2 linked regions of the Roseobacter denitrificans OCh 114 genome follow. The protein of the gene in region 1 binds, or shares a complex with, the protein of each later gene. Links are inferred from orthologs where the notes say so. Each region holds a gene or a part of one and is shown in the gene's direction. Other genes may lie near its edges.

Evidence for each region.
Region 2: the proteins of RD1_RS04430 (region 1) and dapF are in contact, whole or in part, in a solved structure (PDB 5YGU), measured with the Escherichia coli proteins. The link is inferred for Roseobacter denitrificans OCh 114 from one-to-one orthologs.

The regions. Positions count from the first base shown.
Region 1 is NC_008209.1:923,166-929,220, forward strand. Bases 2,059-5,002 are described here. They hold RD1_RS04430 (RNA pyrophosphohydrolase), read left to right. Parts: upstream 2,059-3,261; coding sequence 3,262-3,744; downstream 3,745-5,002. Other genes in these bases: RD1_RS04420 (NADPH-dependent 2,4-dienoyl-CoA reductase), read right to left, coding at 2,059-3,045; RD1_RS04435 (GNAT family N-acetyltransferase), read right to left, coding at 3,741-4,337; RD1_RS04440 (adenosine kinase), read right to left, coding at 4,340-5,002. Outside these bases: RD1_RS04405 (LysR family transcriptional regulator), read right to left, coding at 1-115; RD1_RS04410 (hypothetical protein), read right to left, coding at 218-466; RD1_RS04415 (DUF4399 domain-containing protein), read left to right, coding at 570-1,013; more of RD1_RS04420, read right to left, coding at 1,018-2,058; more of RD1_RS04440, read right to left, coding at 5,003-5,326; nth (endonuclease III), read right to left, coding at 5,323-5,967. UniProt on the Escherichia coli protein: Master regulator of 5'-end-dependent mRNA decay.
Region 2 is NC_008209.1:793,698-799,555, forward strand. What follows is about bases 1,265-4,011. They hold dapF (diaminopimelate epimerase), read left to right. Parts: upstream 1,265-2,094; coding sequence 2,095-2,928; downstream 2,929-4,011. Other genes in these bases: RD1_RS03745 (helix-turn-helix domain-containing protein), read left to right, coding at 1,265-1,428; mtaB (tRNA (N(6)-L-threonylcarbamoyladenosine(37)-C(2))-methylthiotransferase MtaB), read left to right, coding at 2,925-4,011. Also shown: RD1_RS03740 (hypothetical protein), read right to left, coding at 1-211; RD1_RS21440 (cellulose synthase operon protein YhjQ/BcsQ), read right to left, coding at 271-1,011; more of RD1_RS03745, read left to right, coding at 1,204-1,264; more of mtaB, read left to right, coding at 4,012-4,178; RD1_RS03765 (putative quinol monooxygenase), read left to right, coding at 4,401-4,760; RD1_RS21120 (hypothetical protein), read left to right, coding at 5,631-5,786. UniProt on the Escherichia coli protein: Involved in the succinylase branch of the L-lysine biosynthesis and in the biosynthesis of the pentapeptide incorporated in the peptidoglycan moiety. Catalyzes the stereoinversion of LL-2,6-diaminopimelate (L,L-DAP) to meso-diaminopimelate (meso-DAP).

The DNA.
Region 1 (6,055 bases):
AGGACACATGTTTCGAGACGGCGGATTTCGAGATGCCCAGTTTCTTGGCGGCATCGGTAAAGCCACCCTGATCCACCACCATCGCAAAGGCTTCCATTTCCGTGAGCCGGTCCATCACTCTTCCCTTCGAATTGCTTCGGACTCTTTTATGCGGGGCAATTCTGGCAGGAACGCGGCAGCTCTGGGACAGTATCACGTTTTTTGGGTGGATCGTTCGCTATGTGGAAACCATCATGTCGAAAACCAAGGCGATAGCCTTTGTTTCAAGGCGGTTTCGTTGCACCGGTGATTGGATTTGGCATGTTTCACTGTGTTTCAACGCATGCTGGAACTGGATGGTTTTAAGTATAAATCCTCTAAAATTTGTCGAAAATGTGGCGATCAATGCCTCAAAATGAGGCGCGTTGATACCGGGACCAAGAATCATTCCAGGGTTGTTTCCGGGATCGAAAATGCCGCGGTTCATGTGAAGCTACACGATGTGTTGACCAACCGATCCGCCCGGATCGCTGGACGAGTGAACGCCTCAGGCTATCGTTTAAGGTCACAATCAAAGGGAGGATTATGAAATGAGACGTATTGCAGGCTTCATCGCGGCATTTGTTCTGACCGCGTCATTTGCGTGGGCTGGCGGCGAAACCCCCGCGAACCCGGATGCCGAAGTGTATTTTATCAACCTTGAAGACGGCCAAACCGTATCTTCGCCCGTGCGGGTAAAGTTCGGTTTGCGCGGGATGGGCGTCGCCCCGGCGGGCACGGAAAAAGAGATGACGGGGCATCATCACCTGTTCGTTAACCGTGCGCCGTTTGGTGAGGGCGAAGACGGTGCTGACGAGTTGGCAAATGGTATTCCGGCTGATGAAAACCACATCCATTTCGGTGGTGGTCAGACCGAAACGGAAATCGAGTTGCCCGCTGGTCAGCACACGCTCCAGCTTGTTTTGGGAGACTCGGGGCATGTACCACATGCAACGCCCATCGTGTCCGAGGTAATTACCATTACCGTCGAGTGAGTTTCTAAAGTACTGCCGCCAAACGCGTGCCCTGATCAATTGCGCGTTTGGCATCCAGTTCTGCGGCCACATCTGCACCGCCGATGATGTGATAGGGCGTGCCAGCAGCATCAAGTGCATCCGCAAGCGATCTTTCGGGCAGTTGCCCCGCGCATAACACGATTGTGTCGGCCTCGATCAGAGTGGGATTTTCGCGGGCCTCACCGAAGGACACCAAAAGCCCGCCGTCCTTAACGCTCTCGTAATTGACGCCGCCCTTCATTTTGACGTTTTTCATGGCAAGCGCCGCCCGGTGAATCCAGCCTGTGGTCTTGCCCAGCCGTTTCCCGGGCTTCTCCGCCTTGCGCTGCAGCAAGGTGACATCGCGCGCGGGCGGGGCGGGCTGCGGACCTTCCGGTGCAAGGCCCGACCGGTTTTCGCCCGGGTCAGAAACACCCCATTCGCGCATCCATTCGGGCAGATTTACCGTGGGGCTTTCACCTTCGTGCACAAGGTATTCAGCCACATCGAACCCGATGCCGCCCGCGCCCACGATCACGACGCGTTTTCCGACCTGAGCCGTACCGCGCAGAACTTCGATGTAGCTGACAACATTCGGCGCATTCTGCCCCTCGATGCCGGGGTCGCGCGGGACCACGCCTGTCGCAACAACTACCTCATCAAAGGTTTTTAAATCATCCGCACCTACGGGCTGCCCCAGTGATACCGTGACGCCGGTGGTGTCCAGCATGATGCGGTACCAATCCACAAGGCCCCAGAACTCTTCCTTCCCCGGCACTTGTTTCGCCATGTTGAGCTGGCCGCCGATTTCATCCGCCTGATCGAACAGGGTGACATTATGGCCCCGCTGCGCTGCTGTGATTGCGGTGGAAAGGCCCGCAGGGCCTGCGCCGACGATGGCAATTGCCTTTGGTCGTGTGACGGGTTCGATTTTCAATTCGGTCTCATAACAGGCGCGCGGGTTCACAAGGCAACTGGATATTTTCCCGCTGAACGTATGGTCCAGACAGGCCTGATTACAGGCGATGCAGGGTGCGATTTCGCCCGATTTACCGCGCATGGCTTTGAGCACAAAATCCGCATCTGCCAGCATCGGGCGCGCCATCGACACCATATCGGCGCAGCCGGTGGCAAGTACCTCCTCGGCAACGTCTGGCGTGTTGATGCGGTTGGAGGTAATGACCGGAATCCCGACCTTGCCCATCAGCTTTTTGGTGACCCATGCAAAGGCCGCGCGGGGAACGGATGTGGCGATTGTCGGAATGCGCGCTTCGTGCCAGCCGATGCCGGTGTTGATGATCGTGGCGCCTGCCGCCTCGACCGCCTGTGCAAGCTGAACGACCTCGTCATGGGTGGAGCCGTTCGGAATCAGGTCAATCATCGACAGCCGGTAGATGATGATGAAATCGGTGCCCACAGCCGCGCGCACGCGGCGCACGACCTCAACAGGCAGGCGCATGCGGTTTTCATATGACCCGCCCCATTCGTCCGTGCGCTTGTTGGTATGGGTGACCAGAAACTGGTTCAGGAAATATCCCTCAGATCCCATGATCTCGACGCCGTCATATCCGGCCTCCTGCGCGCGGGCGGCGCAGGCAACGATATCGCTGATCTGTTTTTCGATCCCGTCGGCGTCCAACTCGGCCGGTGCGAAAGGCGAGATCGGGGATTTGATGGCCGAGGGTGCGACGCATTTGGGCCCATAGGCGTAGCGGCCCGCATGCAGGATTTGCATGGCGATTTTGCCGCCCGCCTCATGCACCCGATCCGTAATGACCTTGTGGTTTGCCACATCCTGATCGCTGACCATCATGGCCGCACCCGGCAGGACAGAGCCTTCGAGGTTGGGGCCAATCCCGCCTGTGACCATCAGGGCGACCTCGCCTCTGGCGCGTTCGGCATAAAACTCAGCGACCCGGTTCCAGTCCTTGGTTTCTTCAAGGCCAGTGTGCATCGACCCCATCAACACGCGGTTTTTCAGCGTCGTAAAGCCAAGATCCAGCGGCGCCAGTAGATTTGGATAGTTGGCCATTCGAAACCCTCCCCGGTCATTATTGTCGTGACATGGCATTATCCGGCAAAGCCTGTCACGCGCAACGCCGCGTCACAATCGCAAATGCGCATGCCGGGATGTTCCTCGTCCCCTTTGGCCCGACCGGGCTTTTGTGCGATGGGTTTTTTGCGTATGCCTGACAAATCATTAAGCACACGAAAAAACAAAATGCGACCCAGCGGAAAAGGACCCGTCATGACCCCAGAAGAGATCGCCAGACTGCCCTATCGTCCTTGCGTGGGTGTGATGTTGATGAACGGACAGGGCGAGGTTTTCGTAGGGCAGCGGCGCGATAACAACGTCGCCGCATGGCAGATGCCTCAGGGTGGGGTTGAAAAAGGTGAAGACCCGCGCGCCGCCGCCTTGCGTGAATTATGGGAAGAAACAGGTGTGAACCCTGAATTGGCCGAGGTGGTGGCGGAGACGGAAGACTGGCTGCCTTATGATCTGCCTTATGATCTGGTGCCAAAGCTGTGGAAAGGGCGATACCGTGGGCAAGAGCAGAAGTGGTTTCTGATGCGCTTTCACGGGGCAGACAGCGATATCAACATCGCAACCGAACATCCGGAGTTCTCACAGTGGCGCTGGCTGCCTGCGGCGGATTTGGTTGAGAATATCGTTCCCTTCAAGCGGGACGTTTACGTGGCCGTACTCGATGCTTTTGAGGCGCATCTTTAGGGGTCAAAGATTGGAATATTCGCGCCTGCGGTTCTGGGCAGAATGCCAAGGATGCGCGGATCATCGTCTATTTCGACTTCCTGGCGGACAGGGGTAAAACCGCTGCGGCGGTAAAAATCGAGCGCTTGCGGGCTGTCGAGCGTACAGGTGTGCACGTGCAACAGCGAAATAGGCCTCGCCCAGGCGCGCATGATCGCTTCGTTCATCAGGCAGCGCCCGGCACCCATGCCGATCAGCGCAGGCGTCAGGCCAAAATACGCCAGTTCACAAACGCCATCCTCCCGAAAATCCAGTTCCAGCAGGGCTTCGTCCTTACCGTCTTTAGTCAGCGTGTAGTGCTCGACCTTCGGGTCTTGCAAGATCGCGGCCAAATCTGTGTCGTTCAGTTTTAGCCGCCCGTACCAGAGCCAGTTCAGCGACCCCACGCGCGTGAAGATGTCGCGAAACCAGATCGGGTCGGCTGCCACCTCACGCAACGCGAGACCTTCGGGCAGAGGGCGGGGTGTTACCGCCGCGCGTTCGCGCATTTCCAGATAGGTGACGATCATCGCCAGTTTGCCTGCGGGAATGCCGTGGAAGCCATTGCCGAGCATTGTCAGACCAGTCCCGCCTTACGGAATTCCGCCATCATGTCGATCAGGGGCCGGGGGCCAACGTGGCTTATGACTTCGGCTGCGCAAAGATTGCCCATCCGCGCGCAGGTCGTCAGATCGCGCCCCGTTGCCATGCCATAGAGGAACCCGGCGGCGAATTGATCGCCCGCCCCGGTTGCGTCCACGGGTGTGACCGTCTGCACGGGGACATCAATGCGTTCATCCCCTGAAACCACGGTGACGCCATCGCCTGATCGCGTGCATATCACCAGGGGGCAGATCGCCGCCGTTTTCGCGAGCGCGGTTTCAAGATCGGTTTCAAAGAGCGATTCAATCTCGTGCTGATTGCCGATCACGTAATCCAGTTCGTTCTCGATCAGGGTCAGGAAATCAGAGCGGTGCCGCTCGACACAAAAGGGGTCGGAGATGGCGATCCCTGCTTTACCACCTGCCGCACAAGCCAGACGGGAGGCTTGCAAAAACGCCTCTTTGCCGTGGTCCTTGTCAAACAAATACCCCTCAAGAAAGATGATCTTGGCATTGGATGCGACTGTTTCGGGCACGTCCGCCGGGCCAAGGTCCGTTGAAATACCAAGGTATGTGTTCATCGACCGCTCACCATCGGGGGAGACGAAAATCATGGAACGTGAGGTTGGCAAATCCCCACCCTGCACCGGCGCATTCACGAAATCGGTGCCACCATCGCGCATGGATTCTGCATAAAACCGGCCCAAAGCATCGTCGTGCACCCGCCCGATAAAGGCTGTCGGCAAGCCCAGAGCGCCGACACCTGCAATGGCATTGGCAACCGAGCCGCCCGGTGTTTGCAGGCGATCCTGCATCGCGCCATAAAGCACCTCGGCCCGGTCGCGTTCGATCAGCTGCATGATGCCTTTTTCGATGCCCATATGGGCGAGAAAACTGTCATCGGCATGGCTGATCACGTCGACAACGGCGTTTCCGATGCCGACCACTTCGTATTGTGTCATTCGGTTTTGTCCTCAAATGGGCAGAGATCGTTTATGATGCAGGTCCCGCACAGGGGCTTGCGCGCTTTGCAGTGGTAGCGCCCATGCAGGATCATCCAATGATGCGCATGAAGCTGGAAATCTGCCGGAATGTTATCCTCGATGGCGCGCTCGACGATGTCGACCGTCTTGCCGGGGGCGATCCCGGTGCGGTTTCCGAGCCGAAAGATATGCGTGTCCACGGCCTGTGCAGGCTGCTGCCACCACATGTTCAACACCACGTTGGCCGTCTTGCGACCCACACCCGGAAGGCTTTGCAGTGCGGCGCGGCTGTTGGGTACAACGCCGCCATATTGATCAACAAGAATCTGGCTCAGCTTGATGACATTCTTGGCCTTTTGACGAAAAAGACCGATTGTCTTGATGTGCTCCGTGACACCTTCAAGCCCCAGATCCAACATCTTTTGCGGGGTATCCGCGATCTTGAACAGCGCACGTGTGGCTTTGTTGACGCCCGCGTCCGTGGCCTGCGCGCTGAGGGCGACAGCCACAACCAGCGTATAGACGTTCACATGCTCAAGCTCGCCCTTGGGTTCTGGATCAGCCGCCTGAAAGCGTGTAAAAATTTCCCGGATCGTATGATAATCGAGTTGTTTTGCCATGGTGGTGGTATGCGTCCTTTCCCGCGCACGGGCAAGAGCATGATCCGCTGATTTGAATGTCCGGCGTGCACCGTTGCTGCGAACCTGC
Region 2 (5,858 bases), 130 kb from region 1 along the record:
CGTGGACCACGCCGGTCGTGAAGTTGGCGAAGGCGAGGGGTTTCCCGGAACCTGGTCGTGATATGACTGCTACCTCATGTCCCGGCCGGGCGGTTTCGAACATGTCGCCTTGAAACCGGTGCTCTTTGCCCTCCTCATCGCGGAGCCACAGTTCTGGCGTCACATTGATCCGCCCGTAGCCGCTTTGGCGGTCGATGCGGAAAGATTGCATCTGTTGCCTTGCGGTTGTGACCACACCGCGAAGAACTAGAAGCCGACCACAGCTGCCGTTCATGTCGCCATTAGCCCGAGATTGGGCCGGGTGGAACATTCATTCCTTCGCTCTACAAGCTCGACAGCTTCGCGTGCTAAGCTCAAGCAACCGGTATGCCATTCTTCATTTGATATTGGTGCAGCTGCGGGAGTGCTTGACGATATCACTGATGCACAAAGATCGGGTTGGTACGGTAGTTCTGTTTTCAGCACAGGCAGGGGCGCAAACGCCTGGCGAACCGAACTCGGGTTACTTGAGCCCGCGACGAGGCATCGCAACGTATGGTAGCCATCCAAAAATTCTTCTGGCAGGTCTCTACTTACCGCGCATGCGTCTGCTGCGTCACGAGCTGGTACAAGCAACAGTGATGATTGGCCCATTGCTTGGAATACCGAAGGTGTCTGGTGGGCGGGTGTGTCGACAACTGCAAAGTGCCATGCCTCTCGCCGTAACTGTCCTAGTACGGATTCAAGATATGCGGCTGTTGAAGTACGGATGTACTGAACCTGAGAGCCAGACTGGCACCCGCTCGCCAGCCTGGTCGCCCATCTTTGAAGAAGGGTCTCGTCTGGCGAAGACCCGCGGCCCCGGTTCTTCGACAACACTTCTTCTTGCAAAGGCACAGCGTGACCGGCGTCAATCAGCGCAACACTATGCCCAATTGCAGCCAGCCCATGAGCGAGCGCGGCAGCACCGGTTGTACGACCGACACCGCCTTTGAACCCTGTCAGCGTAACCGTATGCAGTCTTGCCCCCATATGGCCTCACCCTGCTGGCGACGGCCTCTGTTGCCGTGCCTGAATGATGACGCTCCCGACAAGTTCGCTGCGCATCATCTGCCTGAAATCCCTCGTTTCCGCTATGACTATAGTAAATTGTTACTATAGTCATTAGAGATATTTTCTCCGTTCCCCGACAGAGTTGGGATGGAACGGAAAAACCAAGCCTTGATGGAGGCTTACGCGCGGGTTCTCCGCGAGAGACGTAAGGCCGCGAACCTCTCGCAGGAGGAACTCGCGTTCCGAACGGATCTATCTATGAGCTACATCTCGTTCCTGGAAACGTGTCGGCGACAACCCACCCTGACTGTGATGGATGCAATCTGTCGGGAACTTGGCGTATCGCTGACGGAATTTATTGGTGAGGTTGAAGGGGACGTCGAGAATAATAGGTAGGCACTGATCGCCTGGATGTTAGAGGGCGGAGGGTAGATGGGGTGGGCGGCTTCCGCTTCCAGGCGTCGCAATGCGCCTTTGTCCGGGTGTCATGATCTGCGATCGAGGCGAGCTACCCTATGTAACCCATCGCTGTCGGCCTGTATTTGGCCAAGACAGTCTTTCACGTGCACGGCAACGCGGAGGCTGAGCGGGTTATGTTCAAAGGCTCTTCTGGCGATCTCTGGTCATTCAGTTTTTCGAACGCCTCGCGCCTTGTCTAATTGGTGTCTAGGCTTGCGCATTGGGCCACCATTTGGCGCGCTAACTGTCGAAACTGGAACATATGCCGATCAGTTCCTGACAAGTGTTGCTTCGGCTTCATCACAACCAACTGCACCGGAAAGCCCCAAAAGGTTGTTGTGGAAGATTTCCTTGACGTTTGTGGCAAAAAATCTGGCAATTGTGGAAGACTCGCGTGAGTGCTCACACAATCGGTTGAAGTGGTGAGCCGTGCAGGATTCGAACCTGCGACCCACTGATTAAAAGTCAGTTGCTCTACCAACTGAGCTAACGGCCCACTAGGCGGTGTTCTTAGAAAGGTGGGGCGGGCGGGTCAAGCCCTTAAATCAGTGTTTTTCAAAGGTTCTACTGGATAGTTCGGGAGCGTCGGCTTATATGGCCGCAATGTATGAGAAAGACGATAGCGGTCTGCCCTTCATGAAGATGCACGGGCTGGGAAACGACTTTGTCGTTTTGGATGCGCGCAGGCGTTCGATGGACATCACACCTCGTTTTGCGCAGGCTCTCGGACACAGGCACACCGGTGTTGGATTTGACCAACTTGCCTTGATAACAAACACAAAAACCGGGGTGCACCTCGCGTTCTTCAATGCGGATGGCTCTGTTTCGTCGGCCTGTGGGAATGCGACGCGCTGCATTGCCGATTACATCATGGCGCAAACCGGGGCTTCGGATATGACCTTATCGACGGACCGGGGGGTGCTTGCCGCATGCCGTGCGGCAAATGGTCAGACCTCGGTCAATATGGGTGCGCCGCAGCTTGATTGGACCGAGGTGCCTCTTGCGCGCGAGATGGACACGCTTGAGCTTCCGATAGAGGGCACTCCCACCGCAACTGGCATGGGCAATCCGCATTGCACCTTTTTCGTCGATGACGTCATGCAGACAGACGTCGCAAAGCTTGGTGCCGAATTGGAACACCATGAGTTGTTCCCGCAGCGGACAAATGTCCAGTTTGCCTCAATCACAGGGCCTGACACCATACGTATGCGGGTTTGGGAGCGTGGTGTGGGGATGACGCTGGCATCGGGGTCTTCCAGTTGCGCGGTGGCCGTCGCTGCCGCCCGGCGCGGGCTCACCGGGCGCAAGGTTCAGGTCGATCTCGATGGCGGGCGGTTGGAGATTGACTGGCGCGAGGATGGTGTTTGGATGACCGGCCCGACGCAGCATGTGTTTTCCGGAACGCTCACGCGGTCCTTTCTGGAGAGCATCGCATGAGCGCACCCAAATTCACGACCCTTGGCTGCCGTTTGAACGCCTATGAGACCGAAGCAATGAAAGAACTCGCCGCTGAGGCCGGTCTGTCGGATGCTGTGGTGGTAAACACCTGTGCGGTGACGGGCGAAGCCGTGCGCAAAGCCCGCAGTACGATCCGTAAACTGCGGCGTGAAAACCCGACAGCACGCCTGATCGTTACCGGATGCGCCGCCCAGACAGAGCCGCAAACCTTTGCCGCGATGCCCGAAGTTAATGCGGTCATTGGTAACACCGAAAAGATGCAGGGCGATACCTGGGGCGCGCTCGCCGCCGATTTCATCGGCGAAAGCGAAGCGGTGCAAGTTGATGACATCATGTCCGTGACCGAGACCGCAGGTCATCTGATTGACGGCTTTGGCACCCGGAGCCGGGCTTATGTGCAGGTGCAGAACGGGTGCGACCATCGCTGTACTTTTTGCATCATCCCCTATGGCCGCGGCAATTCGCGGTCGGTTCCGGCTGGCGTTGTTGTCGACCAGATCAAGCGTTTGGTCGATAAGGGGTTCAACGAGGTCGTGCTCACGGGCGTGGACCTGACCAGTTGGGGGGCGGATTTACCGGCCCAGCCAAAGCTTGGTGATCTGGTCATGCGAATTCTCAGGCTTGTCCCGGATTTGCCGCGTTTGCGGATTAGTTCAATCGACAGCATCGAGGTTGACGAAAACCTGATGCAGGCGATTGCCACCGAGCATCGGTTGATGCCGCATTTGCACCTGTCATTGCAGCACGGCGATGACATGATCCTCAAGCGGATGAAAAGGCGGCACTTGCGGGATGACGCCATTCGCTTTGCGCAGGATGCCCGGCGTTTGCGGCCGGATATGACGTTTGGCGCTGATATCATCGTGGGTTTTCCGACCGAAACGGAGGCGATGTTCGATAACTCCCTGGCGCTGGTTGAGGAGTGCGATCTGACGTGGCTGCATGTTTTTCCCTACTCCGCGCGACCAGGCACACCTGCGGCGCGCATGCCTGCTGTCCATGGTCAGATCATCAAGGAACGGGCATCGCGCTTGCGCGCCGCCGGAGACGCGCAAGTCCAGCGACATCTTTCCGCGCAGGTTGGTAAGGTGCACAACGTGCTGATGGAAAGTGCGTCCAGGGGGCGTACCGAGCAGTTTACCGAAGTTCAGGTTTCGACACCGCGACAAGAAGGCAGGATCATCCCGTTGCCCATCACAGGGACCGTTGGTGCCGCTTTGCAGGGGTGAAGGGGTTCTTTTGCAGGCCCTGTCGCACGTATCTTTTCAATGCCGTAAGGTCGCCCGTCAGAGATGCAGGCCCGAATGGTCATCGCGGTCTGTGGGGCCGCCGCCTGTGCAGCAGTTCAAAAAGGAATCGCTTCAGAGGGAAAATTCACAGGTTGCGCGAAAACCCCGTGACAATCCCGTGTTTTGGACATTAACATTTGTGCTACTTGCGGGAGAATTTTGATGACGAGACATATCCAGTGGCTTCTGGAAATGAATGTACGCGATGACGATATCGAAGCGGTCGAACAACTTGTGGATGAAATGGTTGAGGCGACGCGGGCAAATGAACCCGGAGCGCTGATTTATGAATATTATCTGTCCGAGGACAGACGCCGGTGTTCGGTTGTTGAACGCTACGCGGATAGTGCGGCGGTGATGGAGCATCTGAAGAACTTTGAGGAGCATTTCGCCGAACGGTTCTTTGCCCTGTTTGAACCCAGCGTGTTTCGTGTCTATGGTCCAGCGAATGAAGATGTCAGAAACGCCCTTGGCAGCCTTGGCGCGACTTTCGACATCGGTGTTGGCGGTTTCATACGTTAAACAGGACGCCTGATCACACAGGTAAAAGATACGTCTATGTAAAGACGCAGCAATCAAGGATTGGAGTACGATGGACAGCCCGGAGTTGCCGAAAACCGGATTTTTGGCCCATGCCTCGCAGAAACTGTCTGATCTGTTGAATTCCGTTTCGACTGAAGTCGACCTGAGCGAAGGTGAAGTGCTGTTCGAGCAGGGCGACACCGGTGACGCGCTTTACGCCATTGTGTCGGGAAGTCTGGAATTCAGCATAATATCACGGGAAGGGCGCAAGCTGTCCTTGGATGTGATGCGCCCCGGGGCGCTGTTTGGTGAGATTGCGCTGTTTGACCCCGGTACGCGTACAGCTACGGTCACCGCGCTTGAGCACAGCCGCGTGCGGGGAGTGAAAAACGCGGATGTTCTGGCTGCCATTCGCAAGTCGCCAGAGTTGGGGATAGATCTTATTCAACTGGCTGGGGTGCGGCTGCGTTGGATGAGCAGCCAGTTGAACGAGCAGGTATTCCTGCCCATGCCCGCCCGGCTCGCGCGTAAAATTCTCTACCTTACGATAGATGGATCAGATGACCTTGGCCTTTTGAACCTGTCTCAGGCTGAACTGGCAGAATTCGTCGGCGCGACGCGGGAGGCGGTATCCAAAACACTGTCCCTTTGGAAACGTGCCGGTGTCATTGACGCGTCGCGGGGGGGGGCTGCGGGTTATTGACCGCAATGCCCTGCAGGTCATGGCGGATCTGCATCATATTTGATGTGCCCATGTGATGAGGGTCACAGACGAACCGTTACATTTACGCAATATTGAACTGGCAGGGATATTTCCGCCTGCGATGAGGTTCACGCATGAGGAGCCTCGTTTTTAGAAGGAGCCAGATTATGGATCGCAATCCTGAAAATTCATTTGAAAATCAGAAAACACCGATAAAACCCTCGCCTGTCAAAGCCATGATCGCATGGTTGATAGAGACCGACCGTGAGGTGCGCGCCACGCAGTCGATCGTGGATGAGACGCATGACAAGTACCAAAAGTAAATTGGGGGGAAACCATCGGTTGGTTTCCCTCTTACCAATCGAAGGCGTTCGTAAGCCAACCGAATCAATGGG